4 regions of the Pseudoalteromonas sp. NZS11_1 genome follow, and region 1 is predicted to be linked to each of the others. Evidence: predicted binding sites of a transcription regulator. Region 1 holds the regulator's gene; each other region holds the start of a gene.
The links. Region 1 encodes sigma-54, which starts transcription at its own class of promoters, with help from an activator protein. Its sites were predicted from a motif close to GTTGGCACGNNNNTNGNNT; they were not measured.

Region 2: the regulator sigma-54 is predicted to act here: its motif matches at 2,726-2,744, upstream of I6F44_RS03255 (BON domain-containing protein).
Region 3: the regulator sigma-54 is predicted to act here: its motif matches at 3,042-3,060, upstream of I6F44_RS13355 (BON domain-containing protein).
Region 4: the regulator sigma-54 is predicted to act here: its motif matches at 2,800-2,818, upstream of I6F44_RS14540 (flagellar basal body rod protein FlgF).

The regions. Positions count from the first base shown of each region.
Region 1 covers NZ_JADYXK010000001.1:281,167-285,771, reverse strand. Annotated here, with positions in the region: gene kdsC (3-deoxy-manno-octulosonate-8-phosphatase KdsC) at 1-125, shown strand, start outside; gene lptC (LPS export ABC transporter periplasmic protein LptC) at 122-676, shown strand; gene lptA (lipopolysaccharide transport periplasmic protein LptA) at 666-1,211, shown strand; gene lptB (LPS export ABC transporter ATP-binding protein) at 1,208-1,933, shown strand; gene I6F44_RS01175 (RNA polymerase factor sigma-54) at 2,003-3,502, shown strand; gene hpf (ribosome hibernation promoting factor) at 3,528-3,815, shown strand; gene ptsN (PTS IIA-like nitrogen regulatory protein PtsN) at 3,820-4,272, shown strand; gene rapZ (RNase adapter RapZ) at 4,291-4,605, shown strand, end outside.
Region 2 covers NZ_JADYXK010000002.1:128,683-133,287, reverse strand. Annotated here, with positions in the region: gene I6F44_RS03275 (substrate-binding periplasmic protein) at 1-200, shown strand, start outside; gene suhB (inositol-1-monophosphatase) at 254-1,057, opposite strand; gene I6F44_RS03265 (VOC family protein) at 1,334-1,750, shown strand; gene I6F44_RS03260 (LiaF domain-containing protein) at 1,789-2,451, opposite strand; gene I6F44_RS03255 (BON domain-containing protein) at 2,780-3,346, shown strand; gene I6F44_RS03250 (YqaE/Pmp3 family membrane protein) at 3,419-3,577, shown strand; gene I6F44_RS03245 (hypothetical protein) at 3,957-4,463, shown strand.
Region 3 covers NZ_JADYXK010000018.1:55,223-59,827, forward strand. Annotated here, with positions in the region: gene I6F44_RS13345 (mechanosensitive ion channel family protein) at 1-99, shown strand, start outside; gene I6F44_RS13350 (methyl-accepting chemotaxis protein) at 461-2,431, shown strand; gene I6F44_RS13355 (BON domain-containing protein) at 2,648-2,968, opposite strand; gene srmB (ATP-dependent RNA helicase SrmB) at 3,241-4,467, opposite strand; gene I6F44_RS13365 (tRNA1(Val) (adenine(37)-N6)-methyltransferase) at 4,543-4,605, shown strand, end outside.
Region 4 covers NZ_JADYXK010000021.1:60,092-64,696, forward strand. Annotated here, with positions in the region: gene I6F44_RS14525 (flagellar basal body P-ring protein FlgI) at 1-498, opposite strand, end outside; gene flgH (flagellar basal body L-ring protein FlgH) at 510-1,193, opposite strand; gene flgG (flagellar basal-body rod protein FlgG) at 1,210-1,998, opposite strand; gene I6F44_RS14540 (flagellar basal body rod protein FlgF) at 2,020-2,763, opposite strand; gene flgE (flagellar hook protein FlgE) at 2,921-4,264, opposite strand; gene I6F44_RS14550 (flagellar hook assembly protein FlgD) at 4,323-4,605, opposite strand, start outside.

The DNA.
Region 1 (4,605 bases):
TTATTAAACGTTTATCACACTATGTAACGCAAATGCCTGGCGGCTTTGGTGCAGTAAGAGAGCTCACCGACTTACTTATGCTTGAAAATGGTAAAGCATTGACTACACAAGGCACTAGTTCATGAATGCAGCGCGCATAATATTAAGCGTTTTATTCATTAGCTGTATGGTTTGGCTTTGGTACCCTTATTTTACACAAACAAATATTGTACCTCAGACTGAGCCTGAAGTTATTGCCAAGCCTGATTACATAGCCATAGAACTCAAACAAACAGCCTATGACGAACAAGGTAAAATTAGCCACAAAGTCACTGCGGCTAAAATGGAGCTATATCAACAATTAGGTTTTACGTTTTTTGAAAAACCTATTTTTACTTTATATAACGAAAAGCAAACGTGGCAAATAAATGCAGACGAAGCAACATTATACGAAGACAAACAATTAATTTTAGAAGGCAATGTGGTTGCCAAAAATTTAACCGATAACGCCATGATAGACAAAATCAATGCTGATAATATTCAGGTAGATATAAAGCTATTAACAATGCGTTCGGAGCAACCCGTTATCATCACTGGACCCAATTTAAAAATCACTGGTAAAGGCCTAGAAGCCGACTTAAAAACCGAAGTGATAAAACTAATTAACCATACGCGAACCATATATTATGACCAATAAAATATTAAAATCACTTATTATTCCTACACTTATACTAGCGTTTAATAGTAGTGCTGCAGAACAAAACACGCAACCGACTGCAAATCAAATTTCAATAAGCGCCGATAAGCAAGAAGGTCAATTAAAAGCTAATGTCGGGATTTTTGAGAAAAACGTTGAGATTATTCACGGTAATCGCCGTATCACAGCCGACCGCTTAGAAGTACATAAACGCGATGAACTTGGCGATAATAAACAATTATTAATTGCTACAGGTAGCCCTGCGCACTTTGAAGAAAAGCAATCAGATGGCACGACTATGAGCGCCAGTGCTGACGAAGTACGTTATGATGTATCTAAGCGTTTTTTAACGCTTGTTGGTAATGCACAAGTATCGCAAGCGGGACAAAAAATAAATGCTAAAAGCATTACCTACGATATAGAGCAGCAGCTAATCAGTGCCGAAAAAGATGAAAACTCAACTGACCGCGTTCACACAATTTTAGTGCCAATCGAGACTAAAAAAAGTAAAAAAAGCGACAAAGGTCAACCATGAGTACATTAAAAGCAGAGCTATTAGCAAAGAGCTATAAAGGCCGTGAAGTTGTAAAAAACGTCGGCCTTGAAGTCAAAGCTGGCAGTATTGTTGGCTTACTTGGCCCTAACGGCGCAGGTAAAACCACCACGTTTTATATGATAGTAGGACTTGTACCTAGCGACAAAGGTAAAATATCGATAGACGATAACGATATTACTCTTTTACCTATGCATAGTCGTGCTAGATTAGGCATTGGCTACTTACCGCAAGAGTCTTCAATATTCAGAAAGCTGACTGTTTATCAAAACTTAATGGCCATTTTAGAAACGCGCAAAGAGTTAAATAAACAAGCTAGAGAAGACACTCTCGATAAATTATTAGATGAATTTAGCATACAACACATTCGTGATAGCCAAGGTATGGCATTGTCAGGTGGCGAACGTCGTCGTGTTGAAATAGCACGTGCGCTGGCAGCAGATCCTAAATTTATATTACTGGATGAACCATTTGCAGGTGTTGACCCGATTTCGGTATTAGACATAAAGAAAATAATAGAACATCTTAAAAATCGTGGGATTGGTGTATTAATTACCGATCATAACGTAAGAGAAACCCTTGATGTTTGTGAAAAAGCCTACATTGTTTCTCATGGGGAGCTGATTGCATCAGGTACTCCAGAACACGTATTAAATGATAAAACAGTACGCGATGTTTACTTAGGCGAGCAATTTAGGCTGTAACATTTACGCCATGTCTTTAAGCATCTGCTAGTATTAATTATAACAACATAAAAGGATTGTTAGAGATACATGAGGCAATCACTACAGCTGCGCATGGGCCAGCAACTTACAATGACTCCACAGCTGCAACAAGCTATTCGTTTGTTGCAACTCAGTACATTGGATCTCCAGCAAGAAATACAAGAAGCTCTCGACAGCAACCCGCTATTAGAGGTTGAAGAAGCAGACTATTCAGAAGACGCTGCAGGTAAAAACGAGCAAAAAGCAGATACAGATGACATAACTGTTAGCGCATCTGCCGATGATGTTCCAAGCGAATACGAACAAGATAGTGGTGAAGCACTTGCAAAAGACACGCTAAGTGACGACATGGCTATGGATGTTAGTTGGGATGAGTACATGAGTGCCGCCCCAGCAGCATCATCGGGTCCGATGCCTGAAGACGAATCAATATACCAAGGCGCCTCTACTGAAACGCTCCATGAGTATTTAATGTGGCAGTTACAACTAACGCCATTTAGCCCTACAGACGAAGCTATTGCTATTGCTATTGTAGAAGCCGTCGATGATTCAGGTATTTTAACACTAAGCTGCGAAGAGATTTTAGAAAGCTTTAATCAAGAAAACGAAGATGATAACGAAGTCGAACTTGATGAAATTGAAGCTGTATTAAAACGCATCCAACTGTTTGATCCTGTTGGTATTGCTGCACGTAGTTTACAAGAGTGTTTATGTATTCAGCTTAACCAGTTTGATAAAGAAACACCTTACATTAATGAAACAAAAATGATTTTAACCGAGCATATTGATTTATTAGCTGCTCGTGACTATCGTACATTAATGAAGAAAACCAAGCTCAAAGAAGAAGAGCTTAAAGAAGTAATGACATTAATACATACTCTTAGCCCTAAACCTGCAGATACTATTGTAAGAGAAGAATCTGAGTATGTTATTCCAGACGTGTCAGTTAAAAAAATTAAAGGCCGCTGGGTTGTTGAATTAAACCCAGATAGCATGCCTAAAATTCGTGTTAATAGCCAATACGCTGCAATGTCTCGCACTGTAAAATCCAGTGGTGACAGCCAGTTTATTCGCTCGCATTTACAAGAAGCTAAATGGTTTATTAAAAGCTTAGAAAGTAGAAACGACACGCTATTAAAAGTAACAAATTGTATTGTTAAACAACAACAAGGCTTTTTTGAACACGGTCCTGAAGCCATGAAACCAATGGTTTTAAATGATGTTGCTGAAATGGTAGAAATGCACGAATCAACAATTTCGCGCGTAACAACCCAAAAGTATATGCATACACCCCGTGGTATATTTGAGCTTAAATACTTTTTCTCAAGCCATGTAAGCACCGAAAACGGTGGTGAATGTTCATCTACAGCAATCCGTGCGCTTATCCGAAAATTAATCGCAGCAGAAAACTCAGCAAAACCATTGAGTGATAGCAAAATAGCGGATATATTGGCTGAGCAAGGAATTAAAGTAGCGAGACGTACAATCGCAAAATACCGCGAATCTCTGGCTATTCCACCGTCAAATCAACGTAAAAGTTTGATTTAAGACGCAAAAAAAGAGGGTAATGCTTATGCAACTAAACTTAACTGGTCGTCACGTAGAATTAACCGATTCACTAAGAGACTATATTAATACCAAATTTGCGAAGCTAGAAAGACACTCTGATCATATTAATAATGTTCATGTCATTCTCGATGTAGAAAGATTAAATCAAAAAGCAGAAGCCACCATACACGTAAGCGGTGCTGAGTTATTTGCCTCTACAGAACATCAAGATATGTATGCCGCCATTGACTCGTTGATCGACAAGCTCGATCGACAAGTAATTAAACACAAAGAGAAGCTTGCTCGACACTAATATGATGAAATTAAGCTCACTTATATGCCAGGACTGCAGCAAAGCTGCGGTCCTTTTTAATAGCAAAAAAAGAATTTTAGAGTTCATTAGCGAACTTGCTCACGACAAACTTCCGTATTTACCGCAACAAGATATTCTTAATGCTTTAATGAGCAGAGAAAAATTGGGTAGTACAGGTATAGGGCGTGGCATTGCCATTCCTCATGGAAGAATGAGCGGTGCAGAAGAGCCTTTGGCTTTAGTACTCGTTAGCGAAACTCCAATAAATTTTGATGCAATCGATAATCGCCCTGTTGATATTTTCGTCGCACTCATCGTACCAGATGGCGATAACCAGCAGCACTTAAAGACTCTAGCAACCATTGCTGATAAACTAAACAATAAAGATTTTTGTAAACAGTTACGCAGTGCAAAATCAGATACTGAGCTTTACCAAGTTATTGTCAATCAATCATAGTTTTATAAAGGGTGTTAAATGGAGTTAATTATCATAAGCGGCCGTTCTGGTTCTGGAAAGTCGGTTGCTTTACGCGTTGTAGAAGATTTAGGTTATTATTGCGTAGATAATATTCCAGTTAACTTGCTTCCTTCATTAGTTCGCAGTGTGTCTGATAGCTATGATAAAATTGCTGTTAGCATTGATGTGCGGAACATCCCTAAACAACAAGATGAATTTAACGATATTCTTGAATACTTGCCTGGCTTTGCAAAACCTACGTTATTTTATTTAGATAGCGACGATCAAACATTGATCAAACGTTTTTCTGAAACTCGTAGATTACACCCACTA
Region 2 (4,605 bases), on a different contig from region 1:
GTTACCCAACAGGATTTTATTATTTTGTATCAAATAGTAAGCCAGAGCTTGCAGTGGCAATTGAAAAAGGGCTTAAAATAATGCAAAAAAATGGTGAGTTTGATACGTTGTTTGATGAATACTTTGCGAAGGATTTAAATACATTACCTTACGAAAAAGGTAAAACAGTAGAACTCAAGCTAGATAATCCTTATTTTTAGACACAAAAAAAGGAGCCTGAGCTCCTTTTTAGCATGCTATTAATAGCATCAAATTAGCGAAGTAACGACTCAGTTAATACTGGACGAATTTCACGAATAATTGCTTGAGTCAATTTTGGTGAACCACAGATAATATTGCCGCTGTGGTTATAGTTATTACCACCAGCGAAATCTACAACCATACCGCCCGCTTCTTTAACCATAAGTTCGCCTGCAGCAGAGTTCCAAGGTTTTAAACCAATTTCAAAAAATCCATCAACACGACCAGCTGCAACGTATGCCATATCTAAAGCAGAACAACCTGCGCGGCGAATGTCTGCAGTGTGTACAAACAATGCTTTAAACGCTTCAGTGTATGCGTCCATGTGGTTTTTGTTTTTGAAAGGGAAGCCAGTAGCAAGTACAGTGCCTGCAAGGACCGTCGTTTTGCTAACACGTAGACGTTTGCTGTTTAACTGAGTGCCTTGTCCGCGAGACGCAGTGAAAAGCTCGCCACGAATTGGATCATAAATAACAGCTTGGTCTAAACGACCTTTAACTTTAAGTGCGATAGAAACCGCGTAATGAGGGATACCTTTGATGAAGTTAGTTGTTCCATCGATAGGATCTACAATCCATTGGTAATCATCATCCTTGCCTTTATGCTCACCTAATTCCTCACCAACAATAGAGTGAGTAGGGTAAGACTGTAAAATAGTGTCACGAATTACGGCTTCGGCTTCTTTATCAATGTTAGTTACTAAGTCGTTAGCGCCTTTTTGTTGCACTTCAACTTTTGATAAATCTTCACTTGCGCGAAGTAAAATTTTGCCTGCGTTGCGCGCAGCGCGAACCGCAATGTTTAACATTGGATGCATGGTATTACCTTTGGGTTGTAAAAGAACGTTTATATATTTCAGCCGGCGTATTTTAGCGACTTTTGACATAAAGTAAACAATAAACCCCAAATACTTATGTTTGTTTTTTATGCAAGATTGAAATGTGTATATATTTTTAAAAAATAATAATGAGCAATTAATAAGTCATTATGTTCCTTTATGTGTTTATTAAATCGAATTAATTTTAAATAACGCTTTACCTAAAGTTAGCTTGAGGTTTTATCGTGCTCCTAACTTAATTGATAGGACAACATTATGCATTTAGAGCACGTAAACTTAGTCGCGAGTGATATAGATAGCATGCTTAAATTTTATCGCGCTGTATTTCCACATTGGTCGATTAGAAGTGAGGGCAGAGGCGATTGGCATGGAAAACCAAGACGCTGGGTACACTTTGGAGATGACACGCATTACATTGCGATAAGCGATCATGGTGAGGGTGAAAACAGAAACTTATCGGGTCATCAAGTTGGTTTTGCACACTTTGCTTATGTAACTAGTAACTTAAATGAAGTAGTAGCACGCTTAAATAAAACGGGTTTTGGGATAAGTAAGCAAGGTAGTGAGAACCCTTTTAGAAAGAATGTTTATTTTATTGACCCCGCAGGGTTTGAAGTAGAATTTGTAGAATATTTAAGTGATATCCCAAGTGAGCGAAATAACGATTTATAATAGGTTAAGCACCGCAAAGTGCGGTGCTTAACGAGGCTTTATGAACGATTATTTCCAGCGCCAAGTTGTGTTTTTAGCTCATTAGCAAAGCTCATAAATTTTTCTTTAATTGTGCGCTTTATTTTTACTTCGACTGAGCCCATTACTGCCTTTCCTTCAATATGAATAGTAGGACCTTGGCGTTTGTTAAGCGACACAGATTTATTTTCAAGGCTACTTAAAATACAAAACATTTTAGACACTACATTTACATGCTCTGGTACGTAAATCTCATCACTACCAAAAATACAGTTAACGTGAATAGTTACATTTTGATGCGCAAAAATGGCATCGGTAAAATCTAGCACCACCGATCCCATAAAGTTACTCAAATATATATTCTTTGGCACGACCCACTGACCGCTTCGCTCGTTAGAGCCTAAAATGCTGCGTAATGTAAAATCATCATCACTGTTTTGTTGTGCACTATAATGTGGTGTAAATTGCGATTGTTTTTCTGCTTTATATTGCTGATCAGTATTAAGTGTTAAATCTTCTACTAAGGCTAAAAGAGCTTCGTTATTAGGTGCATCCATCGCGTTATCTAAGCGTCTCTCAAATGCATCAACAGAAATAACCCCATGACTGTAATTATAAATTAATTGATCAATTACTTGTTCGCGTACTTGCTCTATTGGGCGGTCTTCGACTTTTACAGACATGGGGCATTCCTTATTATATTTACTATTAATACAGCTCTTGATGTTTATATGCAAAGCACGCACCAAATATAATAACCTTAATTATCAATGATTTAATTTTAAATGATGTTTTATGTTTTGTTATATTAACGATAGATTAACCAAAAATGCAATTATCTAGTTATTTTCACTATTTGAGAAAGTTTTACCGAGTAGCCTGTAAATAGTTACACAGCTATAGATAGTGCCTTATCCCAAAATTACATCAAGTTATTGAAATATATATATAAATAAAGTTGGCCTAAAGCTCGCATTAGTTAAAGTGTCTTTAATCAAAAGGAGAAAGATTATGAAAACATTTAACAAATCTATTATCGCAGCTCTAGTTCTTGGTACTACGGCTATGGGTGCCCAAGCAAACAGCTGGGAAAACGAAAGTAAAGATGCTTGGATTGATGGTAAGGCAGAAACAGTTCTACTTATGAACACTAATCTAAACAACTTTGACATTAACACTGATGTAAAAAATGGCAAGGTAGTACTTACAGGTAAAGTTAATAGCGAGCTTGATAAAGAGCTAGCAGAAGAACTTGTACTTAGCCTAGATGGCGTATCTGATGTTGAAAACAGCCTTACCGTTGTTAAAAGCATGGACACAAAAGATAGAAGCAAAGACATGATGGACGATGATGATAACGACTTAACGGACGCTAAAATCACCACTGTAATCACAACTCGCTTCCTGTTTGATTCAGAAGTTGGTGGTACAGACATCGATGTTGATACCGACAACGGTGTAGTAACTCTGAATGGCTCAGTAGAGTCTGAAGCTGAAAAGCAGCTAGCAGTTAAAATTGCTAAAAATGCTGAAGATGTTCGTGACGTAGTTGATAAACTATCTATTACTGCTGAATAACACAGTATAGTTAAGGCCCACTAACACTGGGCTTTACGCCTTTTTAATGCTTAATTTAAATGGAGTTTAATCATGGATATTATTCGTATAATACTTTCAGTTTTATTGCCGCCATTAGGTGTATTTTTGCAAGTTGGCTTAGGTATGCATTTTTGGTTAAATATTGTATTAACACTGTTAGGTTATTTCCCAGGGTTAATACATGCAATCTACATTATTGCGAAAAAATAATGACAGATTATATATTGTGTAAGCCGACTACTGAGGTTTAGCTAAATAAAAACTTCAGTACTGATCGGCTCACAATATCAGTTTTTAAAGTAAATATTTTTTATCAAAATCTAATTTTTAATTGACTCAAACTAAGTGATTTATTTCTTGTAACTCACTCCCAACATTCCCTCAGCCACACCTATCGTTTACTTCAATTAAGCTTTCTAACTAACAGCAGTGTTCTGATTCTGTATTGATGCCATTTAGGAAGTCTTTAACATTAGTTTGTTTATATATCTACAATACGCGATTAATTACTCTATTATTAAGTGGCAATATTACCATCACTTCTAGTGTTATCATTAAACCAAGTTTTTACGCATATTGAGGTAGCTAATTGAATATTCGACTTATACTGTCAGGCGTTGTGTCATTCGTTTTTTATTTTAGTTGGGCCTACTGGGCAAATAGTTCGGCAGATATTGCTAAATCTGTCACGTTTCAAGCTGCATTAGTACAAGGTTTGTATAGTGGATTTGTAACGCTGTTTTTTACTTTTATTTTAGAAAAGGTCGTCAACAAGTATAAGTCTAGTTATGTAACGCTTGCGTTTGTAACTCCAATTATTTGTATGTTTCATTCTAAAACACCACAAAACGTAGCAATACGACAAAGCTTCAATAATGCAATTAACTCTAGCGCCTCGTATTTAGGTAACAAAAAAATAGCAGGTGTACTTTTTGCGCCTATTATTCCGATTACTGTTCAATCGAGCTTAGTGATTATGGTGAATGTAATTAATCAGACACCCAATTTGGCACTTACAGTAGCCCCAAGCATATTTTTTACAGCCTTGTATGCCTACACATATATGTTAGCTTTACTTAAAAAAGTAGAGCGTTAAATATAAAAGACTACATGTGGGGGGAAGGTTTTTATAATTTAATGCAGAAAATATCATGGGAAATATCTTACATTTTATGCTTATACCCACCTAAAAGATTACTATTTAAGCAGTTAGCTTACTGATTGTTAAAATAAAGGTG
Region 3 (4,605 bases), on a different contig from region 1:
GGCGGCGAAAAACTCGATGCCATGATAAGCGATAAAATAAGCCAGCAATCATCAAATAAAGACAGTGGTGAGGGGACTGACTCTAACCAAAGTGAGTAATTTAGTTAAAGCTCATTAGGCAAAAGCATTGGGAAATAGTTACTTACCAACAGCGCGTTTTTACAGAGTAAAACGCGCTTTTTAGACATTTTATAAAATAAAGGATATTTCTAATTTTAAAGTTAAGTCCCTTCATATAAGTATAAATTATCATTTTCCCATAAGAGCGCAATAAATAAACTTGTAACCATTACAAATACATAAACAACGAGGTGTTTGGATAATAAATGCATTTTAGTGGTTTTATGTTTCTGTTTTGTTTGTTTCCCCCTGTAAATTCGGGTTTTTTGAATAAATAAATTCATTTTTAGCTTTTGGTAGGCTAGATTTAACTTAACTGCTCTTTATTTAGTAAATACAAATGCCAAGCAAGAAAGAAAGTTCAGCTTTTCAAACGAGTCATTGGAGTTTAAAAACTAAGCTAACATTAATTTTCCTACTCGTAGGGATAATACCCGCCCTCATAATTACTACAATTTCTACATTACAATCAAAATCACGCGTCGAATACAATATATCTCAGTCGCTTGAGGCGATTAATCAAATAAAAAAAACTCAGATCGAAAATTATTTTAATCAAAAAAGGGCAGATATTGAGCTTTTGGCTTTAATTGTTCCGCAGCTTGAGGAAGACAACTATGATCGCTTTTTTACAGAATATATACAGAAGTATGACTATTACGATGTGTTTTTAATTAATAACAATGGGCTTATTTATTACACTCAAGCTAGAGAATCTGATTATCAAACAAACATATTAAAAGGGAAATATGCGAGTTCAAATTTAGGAGATTTAATTAAAGAGGTTAAACAATCTAAAAGTTTTAGTATTGCTGATTACAAACCGTATGCACCAAGTAATGGAGAACCCGCTGCGTTTATTGCTATACCTGTTGATGGTAGCGATACAATAGTTGCTTTGCAGCTTTCAAGTGAAGGGACTAATCAAATAATGGGTGTTCGCGAAGGGATGGGAGAAACTGGTGAGAGTTACCTAGTTGGAGAAGATAAGCTAATGCGTTCTGATTCATATCTTGACCCAGAAGGACATTCACTCAAAGCAAGTTTTGCAGGAACTGTAACAAATAATGGTGCTGATACAGAGGCTGTAAATTTAGCTTTAAATGCTCAGCATGGTACTAAAATAATAAAAGATTATAATGGAAATAACGTACTTTCTGCCTTCGATAGTATAAAGATTGGAGATTTTAGCTGGATTATATTAAGTGAAATTGACGAATCAGAAGCATTTTCACCAGTCCATCAGACTGTGCTTTTTAGTGTGATTTCTATAATAGTAGCTGCAATTGTTGTTGTATTTATTGGTGTTTTCTTTTCTCGAAAAATAGCGACTCCAATAATTGTAGCTTCCAATTTTGCTAAAAAAGTGGCGGCAGGAGATCTTAGCAGTAATATCGAAGTTAATTCACACGATGAGGTAGGCATGCTACAAGTTGCATTGCATACCATGTTAGAAAATCTCAGAAAAATGATTGGTGAATTATCTAACGTTGCAGTTCAGCAAGGCAGTACAGCAACAGAGCTTGCCTCAGTTACTGAGCAAACTAGCTTAGCAGTTACCGAGCAGCAAGCACAAACTATACAAGTTGCAGCCGCCACTACCGAAATGACTGAAACAGTAAAAGAGATAGCGAGTACAACTGCTAGTGCATCATTATTATGTGAAAATATTCAAAGAATGGCTCGAGAAGGCTCTGAAAATAATGATAGTACTTACAACGCACTTGTTTCTCTTGGAGAAGCTACAAAAAAATCAGCACATGAAGTGACGGAGTTGAAGCATAATTCAGAAAAAATAGTGAATGTATTAGGCGTTATTAAAAAGATAGCTGATCAGACTAATTTACTTGCTTTGAACGCAGCAATTGAAGCAGCTAGAGCTGGTGAACAAGGGCGTGGTTTTGCTGTTGTTGCTGATGAAGTACGAAGCTTAGCTAAGTCTACGCAAGAGTCTACAATGGAGGTTGAAGTGATAATTGAAGCTGTTGTGAGTGCCAGTAACGCAGCTGTTCAAGCAATGACAGACAATGTAGGACAAACAACTCAAGTTCAGGAAATAGCTAAGAAAGCAAACTTAATCAATAGTAATGTAGGCAAAGCAGTAGATGAAATTTTTGATATGGTTGTTCAAATTGCAACCGCCTCTGAGCAGCAGGCAACCACCATCGATGAAATATCACGAAATATAGGTGTCATAAATATGGGTATATCAGAGACCGAGCAGGCAGTTAGAGATATCGCACAGTCAAGTAGCGAATTGTCTAGGATGGCAAACGGTTTAAATGATGAGGCCCAAAAGTTTAGTCTTTAACTTACTCTATTAATTTAGAAATCTTTGATTTAATGACGCTAATCATACAGATATAACTACGGTAGGATGTTACAGGGACGTACCATAAAAGACGTAAATAAGCGCGTGCCAAATAGTGCACGCGCATAAATGAATATTAGAGTTGGTGAGACATTTTGCAACCGATGAGCTCGTAAATTACAAACTTCCAACATATTTATGTTTTATTCTAATATGTTAAATAACGCTAATTTTATTACGAATGATTTTTACGCCATCCATATTTTCTAAAAACTTTTGAGCTAGTGCGCGCTGAAAACCAGTTTGTGCTTCACCGTATAAATCTACTTCACCATTTTTTACCTGCACACGAATATCACTTAACGCTAGGTTAGGATTAGTTCGTAGGGTGTTGGTGATAGCTTGTTGTAAGTTAGGTTGAGTGGCTACACTGCTTACTACGGCCATGTTGGTTGCTGCACTTACCTTTGTAGCGCAAGCTAATAAAAATAAACAACAAAATGATACTAAAGCGATAGTTAACTTGAAGCGGTTCATAACTTAATCCTTACATTACGGTGAATAGTGCAGCCACAATATGGAAATTCCATCGGCTAGGTTATCTTTGTAGTTACAATTTCGGTGCCAATATTAACGCTATGAAATATAAGGGGATTTTTATTAAGTGGGAATTCAGGTGGGCAAAAATTACATTTAAATGAGTATGAGTTACATGCTTGGGTTACATATGTAACAGGTACAAGTGACAGAGCTATAAAGCTTGCATTAAAAAGCCGACAAAAGCCGGCTTAGTATAAAAATATTTTAGGTTACTTTTTCTTTTTAACCTTAGCCTTTTTCTTGGCTTTCATTTTTACTGGATCTTTACGCTTTTTAGCTGGTGGCTTCGCTTCTTTATGCTGTGGCTCGACACCTCTAATTACACGGCGTTTTAATTTTTGTTCAACGTAGCGCTCTACTTTATATAAAATACCAATATCGTGTGCTTCAACTAGCGATATTGCTATCCCTTTTTTACCAGCACGGCCAGTACGACCAATACGGTGTACATATACGTCGGCAGTACGCGGCATATCAAAGTTAATAACGTGGCTGATGTCAGATACGTCAATACCACGTGCAGCTACGTCGGTAGCAACTAATATGCTTGTTTTGCCACTGTGGAAGTTTTCCATGGCTTTCATACGTTTGTCTTGTGGCATTTCGCCGCGTAACCACGCTGCTTTTACATCATTAGTTGTAAGTTCGCCAATCAATGTTTCTAAGCGTTCGCGAGTTTTAACAAACACAATCGCTTTAGTCACGTCAGGATTTTTTAGCGTATTAACTAATAACTCAAGTTTGTGATGATAATCGTCGGCTAAATGTACCCATTGGTGAATTTTTGCTTTTTCTTTACGTGACGATTCGGCTTCTAATAGAGCTGGGTCGTTTAATGTTTTTTCAGCAAACCTTTCTACGCTGTCACCTTCAAGTGTTGCTGAGAATAAAAAACATTGGCGACGATTTTTAGCTTCGTCACAAATACGGCTCATTTCTTTTTTGAAACCCATATCTAACATGCGATCTGCTTCATCAATAATAAGCATTTCTACGTGTTCAGCATGAAAGTTTTCGGTTTCTAGGTATTCCATTAATCGACCTGGTGTGGCGATTAAAATATCGTTATTTTTTTCAAAAATTTCTTTATGCGTGCCGTAGTTAATACCGCCTGTTACTACACCAATTTTTAGGTGTGTGCGCTTAGCTAGCAGTTCACATTGTTCATGAATTTGATAAGCCAACTCACGAGTTGGGGTCATAACGAGTACGCGCGCAAAACCAGGGTCACGACGTGGGAAATCCAGTAAGTACTGAATAGCCGGAATTAAAAATGCCGCTGTTTTACCTGTACCAGTAGGCGCGGATGCTAAAATGTCGCGCCCCTGTAGTGCTTCAGGAATAGCTTGTTGTTGAATGCTGGTTGGCGTCTCGTAGCCCATTTTATTAATGGCATCGAGTAGTTTGTTATCAAGATCAAATTCAGAAAATTGCATAGAGTGTCTAAAATAAGGGACAATTACCCTGATTATACGCGCTATGCTGCGCTTGGTGAATGAAAAGGTGAAAAAATGTCTGGTTTTGTATTTAAACAATTTAAAGTTGAACACGACCACTGTGCAATGAAAGTTTCT
Region 4 (4,605 bases), on a different contig from region 1:
TGGTATACGACCAACTGTAGGGGTGTTAATTACAACCTTACTACCATCAAGGCCTTGTGCCCCTAAGCCACCGACAATTAAGCTACCTTGTGCAATTGCATACACGTTACCGTCTACACCCTTTAAAAAAGTTTGTAGTAAAGTGCCACCACGTAAACTGCCTGCACTACCAATGGAAGAAACCGTAATATCTATTGTTTGCCCGGGCTTTCTAAATGCAGGTAATTCTGCATGCACAGCAACAGCGGCAACATTCTTAATTTTAGGACTTTGAGTTGAAGGTAGCGTAATACCAAAGCTGTTCAACATGCCTCTAAAACTTTGTTGTGTGTATGAGTTTTGCTCGCCAGTGCCCGGTAAACCAACCACTAAGCCATAACCAACTAATTGGTTAGAGCGTACGCCTTCAACCATAGACACATCTTTTATGCGCTCAGCACTGGCAGTAAACTGCCAACCTAATAACACAACTAAACATAAAGCTTTAAGGCTATTCATGTTGTTACCCTCTAAAATGGAAACAGCGAACTGCTAAAGAAACGTGTAAGCCAACCAGGACTTTGCGCTTCTTGCGTTTGCCCTTTACCTGAGTATTGAATACGTGCATTAGCAATACGGTTTGATTCAACCGTATTATCGGCGCTTACGTCTTGAGGGCGTACTAGCCCTTCTAGACGAATAAACTCTTCGCCGGTATTAAGCGTTAGCCATTTTTCGCCGCGTATAACTAAATTACCGTTAGGTAAAACACGCATTACATTTACCGAAATATCGCCTACTAAGCTGTTTGACTGGTTTGATTTTGAATCACCCGTAAACGACGAATCACTACCAATACCAAACTGAATGCTATCGCCACCTATATTTACTGGTAGACCACCTAATCCAATCACTGGGTCTAAGCTTGCGTCAGTTTCTTTGTCTGTTTCTGTTTTAGCGGCCTTTGTTGCTTGAGTAGACTCTTGCAGTTTAACCGTAATTATATCGCCAGTACGTAGCGCTTTTTTATCAGAATATAAGTCGTTTGATGTATGAGTATTAAACAATGAACCTGTAGCTACCAGCGGCTCTAAAATAGGCTCGGGGTACATAGGTGCGTAGTAAGGGTCGTCCTGCACTACCTCACTATTTTGCGTAGACATACAGCCACTTAAAAATAATGTGCCCGCTGCAAATAAAATAATATTACGCATAATTCCCCCTACTCTATTAAAGCTGTTGATTGATATAACTCATCATTTCGTCAACGGCCGAAATTACTTTTGAGTTCATTTCGTAAATACGCTGAGTTTCGATTAGATTTACGAGCTCTTCAGTTACATTTACGTTTGATGTTTCGAGCGAGCCTTGAATAATGCTACCTAACCCTTCAACACCAGGATTACCTTGTACCGGCGCACCACTTACAGCGGTTTCGGTATAAAGATTTTGACCGATTGGCTCAAGACCCGACGGATTAATAAAATCACTAATAGTAAGCTGACCAATGACCACGTTATCGGCTTGGCCTGCAACACGCACAGATACTTCACCGTCTTGCGAAACCGTAATTGATTGCGCGTCATCAGGTACATTCATTTCTGGCTGAATAACGTAACCTGCGCCCGATGTTACAATGCGTCCATCGCCATCGGTAGTAAACTGACCATTGCGCGAGTAAGCAATATTGCCATCTGGTTGCAGTACTTCAAAAAAACCTTCACCAGAAATCATCCAATCTAGTGAGTTTTCGGTGGTTAGCATGTTGCCTTGCGTAAACTCTTTTTGGTTAGCTACAACTTTAGCTCCCGCACCTAACATTAAGCCCGATGGCATTTCGGTATCTTGCGATGAACGACCACCTGGTTGATTAATATTTTGATAAAGTAAATCTTCAAATATAGCGCGGCTTTTTTTGTAACCTACGGTACTCGCATTCGCTAAATTATTTGAGATAACCGATATATCGGTTTGTTGAGCGTCTAGCCCAGTTTTACTGATCCACAATGCTGGATTCATAATCGTGTCCTCATTTTAAAGTTAAACTATGCGTAATAACTGATCTTGACGCTCGTCAATTTCTTCAGCTGTTTTCATTAATTTCACTTGTAATTCAAATTGGCGCTGGTGGCTTATCATGTCGACCATTTCGTGAACAGGGTTCACATTAGACATTTCAAGCGAACCACTTAAAACTTTTACATTGGCAGAGGTATCTACTGTTACATTTGCTTTTGGTCTAAATAAACCATCGTTACCTTTTTCGAGCTGTGAGCTATTTGCTTCTACTACTCTAAGCGTGTCTATTTCTTCTAAAAAGTTAGCTGGAGCGCCTTGTGGTCGAACTTGAATAGCGCCATCTTGGCTAAACCCTATTTTTTCGACTGGGACAGGTAAAATAACAGGTCCCCCTTCGCCAATAACTTGACGACCATGACTGGTTACGAGCATGCCTTGAGCAGTAACGTTTAACGTACCCACTTTTGTGTAAGCTTCATTACCGGAGGCATCTTGCACAGCAAGCCATGCGTTATCGCTCATCGCGATATCTAAGTCTCGCCCGGTTTGAACAATGCCACCCGATACCATGTTAGAACCCGGACGCTCTTGCATTGAAAATACTCGTGTAGGCAAACCTTCGCCAAACGCTTGCATAGAACGCGCCTGCGCAAAGTCAGCTTTAAAACCCGTTGTATTTGCATTTGCCAAATTATTGGCTTTTAAAGCAAGCCCTTGTAGGCTTTGCTTAGCGCCAGAGGCCGCAATGTAGACCATTTTGTCCATAGTATCGACTCACATAAAAAATCTCTGAACTTACAAATGCAAAATAGATGCCAGATTAAATTTGACGCAACATTGAGAGGTATTTAGAAGGGCTTGCAAAGAGGACTTATAAAAAAGGCTGCAAAAATGCAGCCTAATATATTTAATAGGGTTTAGCTTATCGAATCTGCAAAATACTTTGCTGAATAGTTGAGTTAACTTCAAGCGCACGTGAGTTTGCTTGGTAATTACGCTGTGCAGTAATTAAGTCTACAAGCTCGTTTGTAAGGTTAGTATTTGATTGCTCAAGTGCTGATGAGTTTATCGATCCTAAAGTACCTGATCCTGGCTCACCTGCAATGGGATCACCAGATGTTAAACTTTTTTTCCAAGCAGTATCACCTACTTGCTGTAAGCCTTGTGAGTTAGAAAAGCGTACCATAGCAACTTGACCTAAAAAAGTTGAGTCACCATTACTGTAAGACGCAACTACCTTACCATCAGTACCAATGTCAATCCCGGCTAAACGGCCAACGGTAGCGCCATCTTGCTCAAGTGCTTTTACTTCAAAGTTACCTGCAAACTGGGTAGGTACTTTATTACTTGTTCCCGCTTCATCACGCCAACTGACTGACACTTTATCAGGAAAACTTGCACCATTAGTTAAAAGAGAAGTCAAACCTGTAGTCGCATCAGAAGCTAGGTCTATATCAGGGAACGTTATAGCTGGTAATTCAACATCAGGCAAACCTGCTGATGTAAATTCAAAAGTATCTATAGGGGTATGTGAACCTGCGACTGTTTCAACTCCATCTGTCCCAAAATTTTTCCCGTCTAAAGTTGCGTAAACGTCCCATTCGTTTGGTGTATTTTCTGGGTCTTGCTTTACAAAGAACAGCTGTAAAACATGTGGCTCACCTAATGAGTCATACACTGTAGTTGATGTAGAACTATTATAAGAAGCACTTGTATTTGAATCGAAAGTATCAACTGTGGGTTGAGTTTCTCGTGAATCTAAGTTAAATGATGAATACACTTTACTTGTTGCGCGAGGAGAACCAGACGAATCCGGTATTTGTAATGGTGATGAAGTACTCAAACTTACTGATGTAGTGGCACCTGTAGCTTCATCAACAGGGAAACCTTGTAAAAAATTACCTTTAGCATCTACTACAAAATTATCTTCATTTAATTTGAATGCACCTGCACGAGTATATGAAAAATCTTGAGAACCTAAGTCTTCACTCATCGCGAAATAACCTTCACCAGTGATCGCTAAATCAAGTGAGTTATTTGTAAATTGCAGTGAGCCTTGATGAAACTGCTGTGCAACCATAGCGGTTTGAACACCATCACCATTTTTAGTTTTACCAGAGCTAAATACTGACGATGCATACACATCAGCAAACTCAGCGCGCGACTCTTTAAAACCTGTTGTATTCACGTTTGCAATATTATTTGCAGTTACGTCTAAATCTTTTTGTGCGGCAGCTAGGCCGGTTAATGCAATATTGAAGCTCATAGTTCACCTCTAACCTGTTAATCTGTGGCCTGCTGGCAGGCAAGAAATATTAAATTTGTTACGCAATCTCTGCAATGTCGGTTAACCTAACCGCACCTTCTTTGGTGTTAACAATGATGCCGCTTGATCCGTTAATGTTTACACTTTCAATATTTTTGAAAGTTGCAATAGGCAAGCTAGAAAACTGACCATTGGTACTACCTTGTGCCGATAACGTGTATTCGCCTTCAGGTAAACGCTCACCGCTTTCATTATTACCATCCCAAACAAAGCGAACAGCGCCGGCAGCCTGGGAACCCATATCAATTGTTCTCACTAACTGTCCAGAAGCATCAGTTACA